One region of the Streptosporangium sp. NBC_01469 genome, then DNA from elsewhere that is predicted to be linked to it. Evidence: riboswitches for the same ligand, from Rfam matches in the RefSeq annotation. Region 1 holds a riboswitch; the other holds the start of a gene.
What was found. Region 1 has a riboswitch for cyclic di-AMP ahead of OG587_RS42100 (coiled-coil domain-containing protein). Riboswitches for the same ligand answer to the same signal wherever they lie in the genome.
Positions count from the first base shown of each region.

Region 2: another riboswitch for cyclic di-AMP. It lies ahead of OG587_RS05685 (NlpC/P60 family protein); the one in region 1 lies ahead of OG587_RS42100 (coiled-coil domain-containing protein).

Region 1 covers NZ_CP109465.1:9,659,566-9,662,962, reverse strand. The annotation lists gene OG587_RS42110 (hypothetical protein) at 1-80, shown strand, start outside; gene OG587_RS42105 (hypothetical protein) at 223-573, shown strand; gene OG587_RS42100 (coiled-coil domain-containing protein) at 570-1,544, opposite strand; cyclic di-AMP (ydaO/yuaA leader) riboswitch at 1,548-1,684, opposite strand; gene galT (galactose-1-phosphate uridylyltransferase) at 1,757-2,836, opposite strand; gene OG587_RS42090 (DeoR/GlpR family DNA-binding transcription regulator) at 2,833-3,397, opposite strand, start outside.
Region 2 covers NZ_CP109465.1:1,256,219-1,259,615, forward strand. The annotation lists gene OG587_RS05675 (RDD family protein) at 1-255, opposite strand, end outside; gene OG587_RS05680 (amino-acid N-acetyltransferase) at 475-1,128, opposite strand; cyclic di-AMP (ydaO/yuaA leader) riboswitch at 1,465-1,613, shown strand; gene OG587_RS05685 (NlpC/P60 family protein) at 1,619-2,668, shown strand; gene OG587_RS05690 (LuxR C-terminal-related transcriptional regulator) at 2,722-2,922, opposite strand.

The sequences.
Region 1 (3,397 bases):
AGAAAGACACGTTCTGGGTGAAGCAGTACACCCGAGTGCAGGAGCACTACTCCGGAGCGGGTCGGCCCGGGCCTTACTGATCCGTTAGGTGTCCCGCACAGCCGTTCTGGAAGACTCCCAGCTCAATCTGCATGCGATGGTTTGAGATGGCACAGGGTTGGTGTGTTCCCGGTTGCCCTGGCCGGTTACCGGAGCCACAGGCATCCCCTCCGGGAGTGGCATATGCCCCGCGTCTATGCGCTCGTCGCGAGTACTCGCGACGAGCGCATAGACGCCGGAAAGATCTTTGTCAGAGAGTACGACGAGCAGTGGCCGGCCGCGCAGACCTCGGCCGCTCCACCTACCGGCTTGCCGAGCTGCGCCTTCGCTCCCCGAAGGGGGGGCAAGCTGCGTGACATCCCGCTTCCGGAGAGCGTGGCGCCGCGGCTCGCCGCCCACATCGAAACCGTCGACCCGCCAGAGCTGACGCCGCCCTGGCGCACGCTGGACGGCCCACCGCACACGGCGCGGCTGCTCTTCGGCGTGCCGCAGACCCTGGATGTGCCCCGAGAGAGGCGGGTACCCGAGAACTAGTACATCGAGATGTGCGGATGGTCGAAGTGGTTGGCCGTGACGCCGCCGCGGTTGGACATGAAGCTCCAGCCGGAGCCGTGGTTGATGCGCTGGCGCCAGATCACGTACTTCACGCCGAGTTTGGCCTTGTTCTTGATGGCCCAGGCGGCGATCTCGTCGCCCAGTGCGGTGTTGGCGGCCGAGGGCATCGTGCCGCCGGCGCTCATCATGAAGTCGCAGGCGCGGCCCAGGGGGTGCTCGCCGCCGTCGTTGGCGGACCGGTAGCAGCCGACCGAGTACGGGAGGCTGAAGCGCCTCATGACGGCGTCGCGCATGATCCGGGTACGGTCGGTGATGTTGTCGGCGCCGGTGGGGAGCTGCGGGGCCCAGCTGCCGTCGGAGCGGCGGCCGGAACCGGTGGGGGCGAGCCGGTCGAGCTTGTCCTTCATGTCGCGGATCACGTCTTCGGCCTCCTCGCGCTGGGCCTCCACCTCCTTGGCCTCCTCACCGATCTCGTCGGTGAGCCTGGCGGCCGTCTCGGCCGCCTTCTTCCTGCGTTCGAGGCTGCCGGCGAAGCCCTCCAGGTGCGCGCTCTGCTGGGCGGTGAGCTGCTCCATCACCGCGGCGGCGCCCATGTCGCCGGAGAACACCAGCGCGGGCAGCCCTCCGCCGCTGCTCTGGTAGCGGAGCTGGACGATGGAGTCGACCTGCCGTTTGGCCTCGACGTAGACCTGTTCGGCCTTTTCCCGGTTCTGCTTGGCGACGCTCTCGGCCTTCTGCGCCTTCTTGAGGGACTCGCGCTTGGCCGCGTAGGTCTCGATCAGCTTGTCGACCTTCTTGCCGAGCTTGGCCAGGTCGGCGCGGAGCTTGGCCTCGGTGGGCTTGGGTTCCGCGATTCCCGCCGTGGGGGCACCGATGGTGAACGCGGCGATCGAGCTCAGGCAGAGGACCAGAGCCGCATGCCGACGGAACGTGGGGGACGGGGCCGCCACGAACTCTCCTCTCCTTCCGCCTACCGGGTTAGCTGACGGGTTCGGGCTGGAGGAAGCCCTTCCACCGAAGTGGTTTCACCCCAGGTGCGGTGGTTCCCCGGCTCCCGGGCAAGGTGCCCGAGATTAGGCAAATCAGCGTTTAAAGCTGATGTGGGAAGGATAGTAGTGGTAAACAGCAGGTCATGCGACCTCAAGACGAGACCAAGCGGTAATCAGTTCGTGATAACAGAGCGCAGGAGATGTGCTGTGCCCTCGGGCGACACGTCGTTCACGAAGGCGCCCATCGCCGACTCCGACCCGGCGAGGTATTTCAGCCTGTCCGGCGCGCGGCGGATGCTGAACAGCTCCATGTGCGCGTACGACAGATCGCGGCCGACGGAGACCGGTGCCTGGTGCCAGGCGGCGATGTACGGCATGGGCACGCCGAACAGTCCGTCGAGGCGGCGGAGCACGTCGGTGTAGAGGGGGCCGAACGCCGCGCGCTCCTCGGCGTCCAGCGCGACCAGGTCGGGGACCCCGCGGTGCGGGTAGAGGTGGACCTCCACGGGCCAGCGCGCCGCGGCCGGGACGAAGGCCGTCCAGTGCTCGTTCGAGCCCACCACCCGGATCCCGGCCGCCCGCTCCGCGGCCAGGACGTCGGCGAACAGGTTGCCGCCGGTCCGCTCCCGGTGCCGCTCGGCCACCCCGAGGGTGAGCCTGGTGCGCGGGGTCACGTAGGGGTACGCGTAGATCTGGCCGTGCGGGTGGGCCAGGGTGATGCCGATCTCCGCCCCCCGGTTCTCGAAGCAGAACACCTGCTCCACGCCGGGCGTCGCCGACAGCTCTGCCGTACGGTCGACCCAGGCCTCCATCACCAGCTCGACCTGCTCGGGGGAGAGCCGGGAGAACGAGGAGTCGTGCTCGGAGGTGAAGCAGACCACCTCGCACCTGCCGACCCCCGGGCGGACCTCGCTCAGCCCCCCGATCTCCCGGTGGTCGCCCGGCTGGGCGGAGAACGACGGGAACCGGTTCTCGAAGACCACCACGTCATAGCCCGAGGAGGGCACCTCGGTGAGGTTGCCGGGGGTGGAGGGGCAGAGCGGGCACTCGCGGGCCGGGGGCAGGAAGGTGCGGCCCTGGCGGTGCCCGGCCACCGCGATCCACTCCTCGGTGAGCGGGTCGTAGCGCAGCTCGGAGGCGGCGGGCCGGGGCGGCAGATCGCGCCGGTCGGCCGCTCCGCGGTCGGCGTCGTCGCGCCGGTCGAAGTAGAAGAGCTCCCGGCCGTCGGCCAGGTGGGTGATCGTACGCTTCATCGGCCGGCGATCTCGCTCTCCCGCTGGGGTTCCGTGATGATCAGCTCGCCCACCGAGGCGGCGAGCTCCTCCCGGGCCTCCTCGGTCAGGCCGGAGTCGGTGACCACGATGTGAGCCTCGGCCAGCTCCGCGATCGTGCTGATGCCGACCGTGCCCCACTTGGTGTGGTCGGCGGGCACCACCAGGCGGTGCGCGGAGGCGACCAGTTCGCGGTTGGTCTCGGCCTCGAGCAGGTTGGGGGTGGTGAACCCGGCGCGGGCGCTCATCCCGTGCACGCCGAGGAAGAGGGTGTCGACGTGAAGGCCGCGGATCGCCGAGACCGCGACCGGGCCGACCAGGGCGTCGGAGGGGGTGCGGACCCCGCCGGTCAGCACGACCGTGCGATCGGCCCTGGGGGAGCGGTGGAAGACGTCGGCGACCCGGATCGAGTTGGTGATCACGGTCAGCTCGGGCACGTCGACCAGGTGGTGGGCGAGCGTCCAGGTCGTGGTCCCCGCGGAGAGCGCGATGGCCGTGGCGGGCCGGACGAGCCGGGCGGCGTGCTGGGCGATCGTCTCCTTC
Region 2 (3,397 bases), 2.4 Mb from region 1:
CTCCTGGGACGCCTGCTGACCGTAGCCGGGCTGCTGCCCGTACGCGCCGGTCCCGCCCTGCTGCCCGTAGCCCTGCTGCTGGCCGTACTGCTGCTGCCCGTAGTCGGGCTGCTGGCCATACCCGGGCTGCTGACCGTAACCGGGCTGCTGGCCGTAGCCCTGTTGCCCGTAGCCCTGCTGGCCGTAACCGGGCTGACTCTGTCCTGGGCCGGTGTTCGGCTGTGAGGCCTCCGACCGATATCCCACAACTGTCACGTCGGGGTCGAGTTCGCCAGCGGCTCGACCCGCGTTGTGCTGTCCGTAATCCGGATACCCCGACGGTGTGCGATCGCGGTCGGGATCATCCTGTGGATACGGCGGCTGTCCGGTGCTCACCGCGTCACCTCACTTAGACTGCGCATGTGGCAAATGTCAGACGCACATGCTTGCTGCTGCACAAGGTATCGACATAGGTATCGACAGTCACCTTTCCGATCAGTCAGCTCTAAAGTCATCAGAGTCGGGCTCGCGTGTCAGGTGCAGCAGCATCCGGGTGTTTCCCAAGGTGTTGGGCTTGACGTGCTCCAGATCCAGGAACTCCGCCACACCCTCGTCGTAGGAGGCGAGAAGTTCGGCGTAGACCTCGGGGGCGACGGGCGTGCCCTGGATCTCCCGGAAACCGTGCCTGGTGAAGAAGTCGACCTCGAAGGTCAGGCAGAAAACCCGGCGCAGGCCGAGTTCGACGGCCGTGCGAATGAGCGCGGAGACGATCCGGTGGCCGATTCCCATCCCCCTGCGGCCCGGATCGACGGCGACGGTGCGGATCTCGGCCAGATCCTCCCAGAGGACGTGGAGTGCCCCGCAGCCGACGACCTCCCCCTCCGCGTCGGTGGCGACCCAGAACTCCTGGACGTCCTCGTACAGGGTGACGGTGGCCTTCTCCAGCAGGCGCGGGCCGGCGCCGCCGTAGGTGTCGACGAGCCGCCTGACGGCGCGGACGTCCGGGGTGCGGGCACGGCGGACCGTGATCTCGGGGCCCGCGCCGGACGCGGGCGAGTCCGGCTCCGCCCCCTCGGATCCGGCGCGCCACTCCCCGCCGCCGGGAGCGCGAACGACCGGTGCGGGAGAATGCTCAGCAAGCTGCTCCATGACCATTCAGCGTACGTCCTCACCGGTCTTCAATTACGGCTCGCCCTTAACTCGCAGCCCACAGCCCTCACGTGACCCTTGGTAATCGTTTTACCACACTGAGCGCACGACTCCTCTCGTGTGCCACAACTCACCTTTGGCACGGTCCCGGACCTGGGAAGACCTCCGCCGCACCCGTCACCCACGAGGCAAAGGCAGCGTAATGGCCATGTTGATCATATTGCCATGTGATCTTTCCGTGACATTTCAGTTGCGAAACCTCTACTGAATTCGCAGTTCTGGTTGAGCAGGAACCACGGGTGCACTAATCTCCGTGCTCGATGTCAGAGACGTAAAAAGCCTGACCCGCCGAATCCCCCACCAGCGGGGAACCGGGGACCCACCACGTCCTCCGGGGTGAATCCGAGTGCCACCGGCGCACCCGGTAGGGCTGCCTCCGGCCCGAACCCGTCAGCTAACCCGGTAGGCGGCCGAGGAGAGGAGCCTGTTGGTGAAGCGCACGCGCGACCGCGGAGGAAAGCACACGGGCGACGACGCCCGCCGTCGAGAACGCGCGCCGCGAGGGCTGCGCCGCCGCATGGCGGTCATCGGCCTGGCATTCGCCACCCTGACCCTCGGCACACCGCTGGTGGCGGCCACCGCCGATCCCGAGCCCAGCCTCCAGCAGCTGGCCAAGCAGGCCGAGAAGCTGCACGAGGAGATCGGCACCCTCGCCGAGCGGTACAACGGCGAGCGGGTCAAGCTCAAGCAGGCCCAGCGGGCCGCGGAGAGCGCCAAGAAGACCCTGGCGTCGAGCGAGTCCGAGCTGGCCATCCGCCGCACCAAGGCCACCCTTCTGGCGCAGAGCACCTACATGTCGGGCGGCCTCAACTCCGGGCTCGCCTTCACGCAGGCTACGGATCCCGACACCTTCCTCGACCAGGCCACCACCAACTACGCGCTCCAGCAGCAGCAGAGCGAGGAGGTCGCCCAGGTGGCCCGATCGATCGAGGCCGCCGAGCGGGCGCAGGCCAGCGCCAAGGCGAGGACCTCGGAGGTCAAGAAGCTCCTGGCGGAGCTCGACGGCAACCGGACCAAGATCGAACGGCTGGTCGCGCGGGTCGAGAGCAATCTGTTCAGCGAGGTGCGCAGCAGGGCCGTCAGCAACAGGGGCGCCAGGGTGAAGACCAACGTGCCCATCGTGGGCAGCGGCAAGGCCGCGGAGGCCACCCGCTGGGCGCTCACCCAGCAGCTCAAGCCGTACGTCTGGGGCGCCGAGGGTCCCAACTCCTTCGACTGCTCCGGGCTGGTCATGTGGGCCTACCAGAAGGTCGGCATCAGCCTGCCGCACTACACCGGCAACCAGTGGACCGCGGGCACCCACGTCACCAGGAACGAGCTGCGCCCCGGCGACCTGGTCTTCTTCTACAGCGACCTGCACCACGTCGGGATCTACATCGGCGCGGGCCTGATGGTCCACGCGCCCCAGACGGGTGACGTCGTCCACATCGCCACGATCGACAACCGGCCCTTCGCCGGAGGCGTCCGCATCGCCGACTGAACGTGCCCGGCCCGCACGCGTGTCCGGCCCGACCTGCCGGACACGCGGCGGTGCTAGATCAGGCGGCGGCGGGCGGCCCAGGCCACGGCCTCGATCGCCGTGGCGACACCGATGCGGTCGCAGATGCCTCTCAGCCTGCGCCTGACGGTCCGCCCGCTGATGTCGAGGCGACGACCCACCCGATCCACCGTGACACCCTTGGCGAGCTCAGCCAGCAGCACGAGGTCGTCGTCGCTGAGACCGATATCGCTCATGCCCAGGGGGCTGTCGCCATGGCGTGAATCCACTTCTGGATATGCCATCAAGAGTCACTCCCCCCACTCTGGAAACCGGGTGCGAGACGCCGGAAATGAATACCGTCCGCCAGGAACGGTAAACGCCTTGTTCAAAGGTCGTCAAGTTCCACTCTTCATAGCGTGCGTCCAGTATTGACATAGTAGGCGCTACATGAAGTACTCATGATATGTCAGTGCCTTTGCGGCTATGTCATGACCGAGCCTGGGCACGAGGCGGCAAGCACCCCCTGGCTGCGGCGATCGAAGTCCTGGCAGAACAAGGTTTCGCCGAAACCGCCGCTCCGCCGGGCGCGCCGGGGCCGGCCCTCCGGGGATCCGGCCCGCCCGCATTTCTCGGGAAAAACGGATCTCTTCCCGATACTCTTCGACGACCATGGTCACTCACCACCTTGACAGCACCCCACGAAAAACACGGAAATATGAGGGTCAAGGG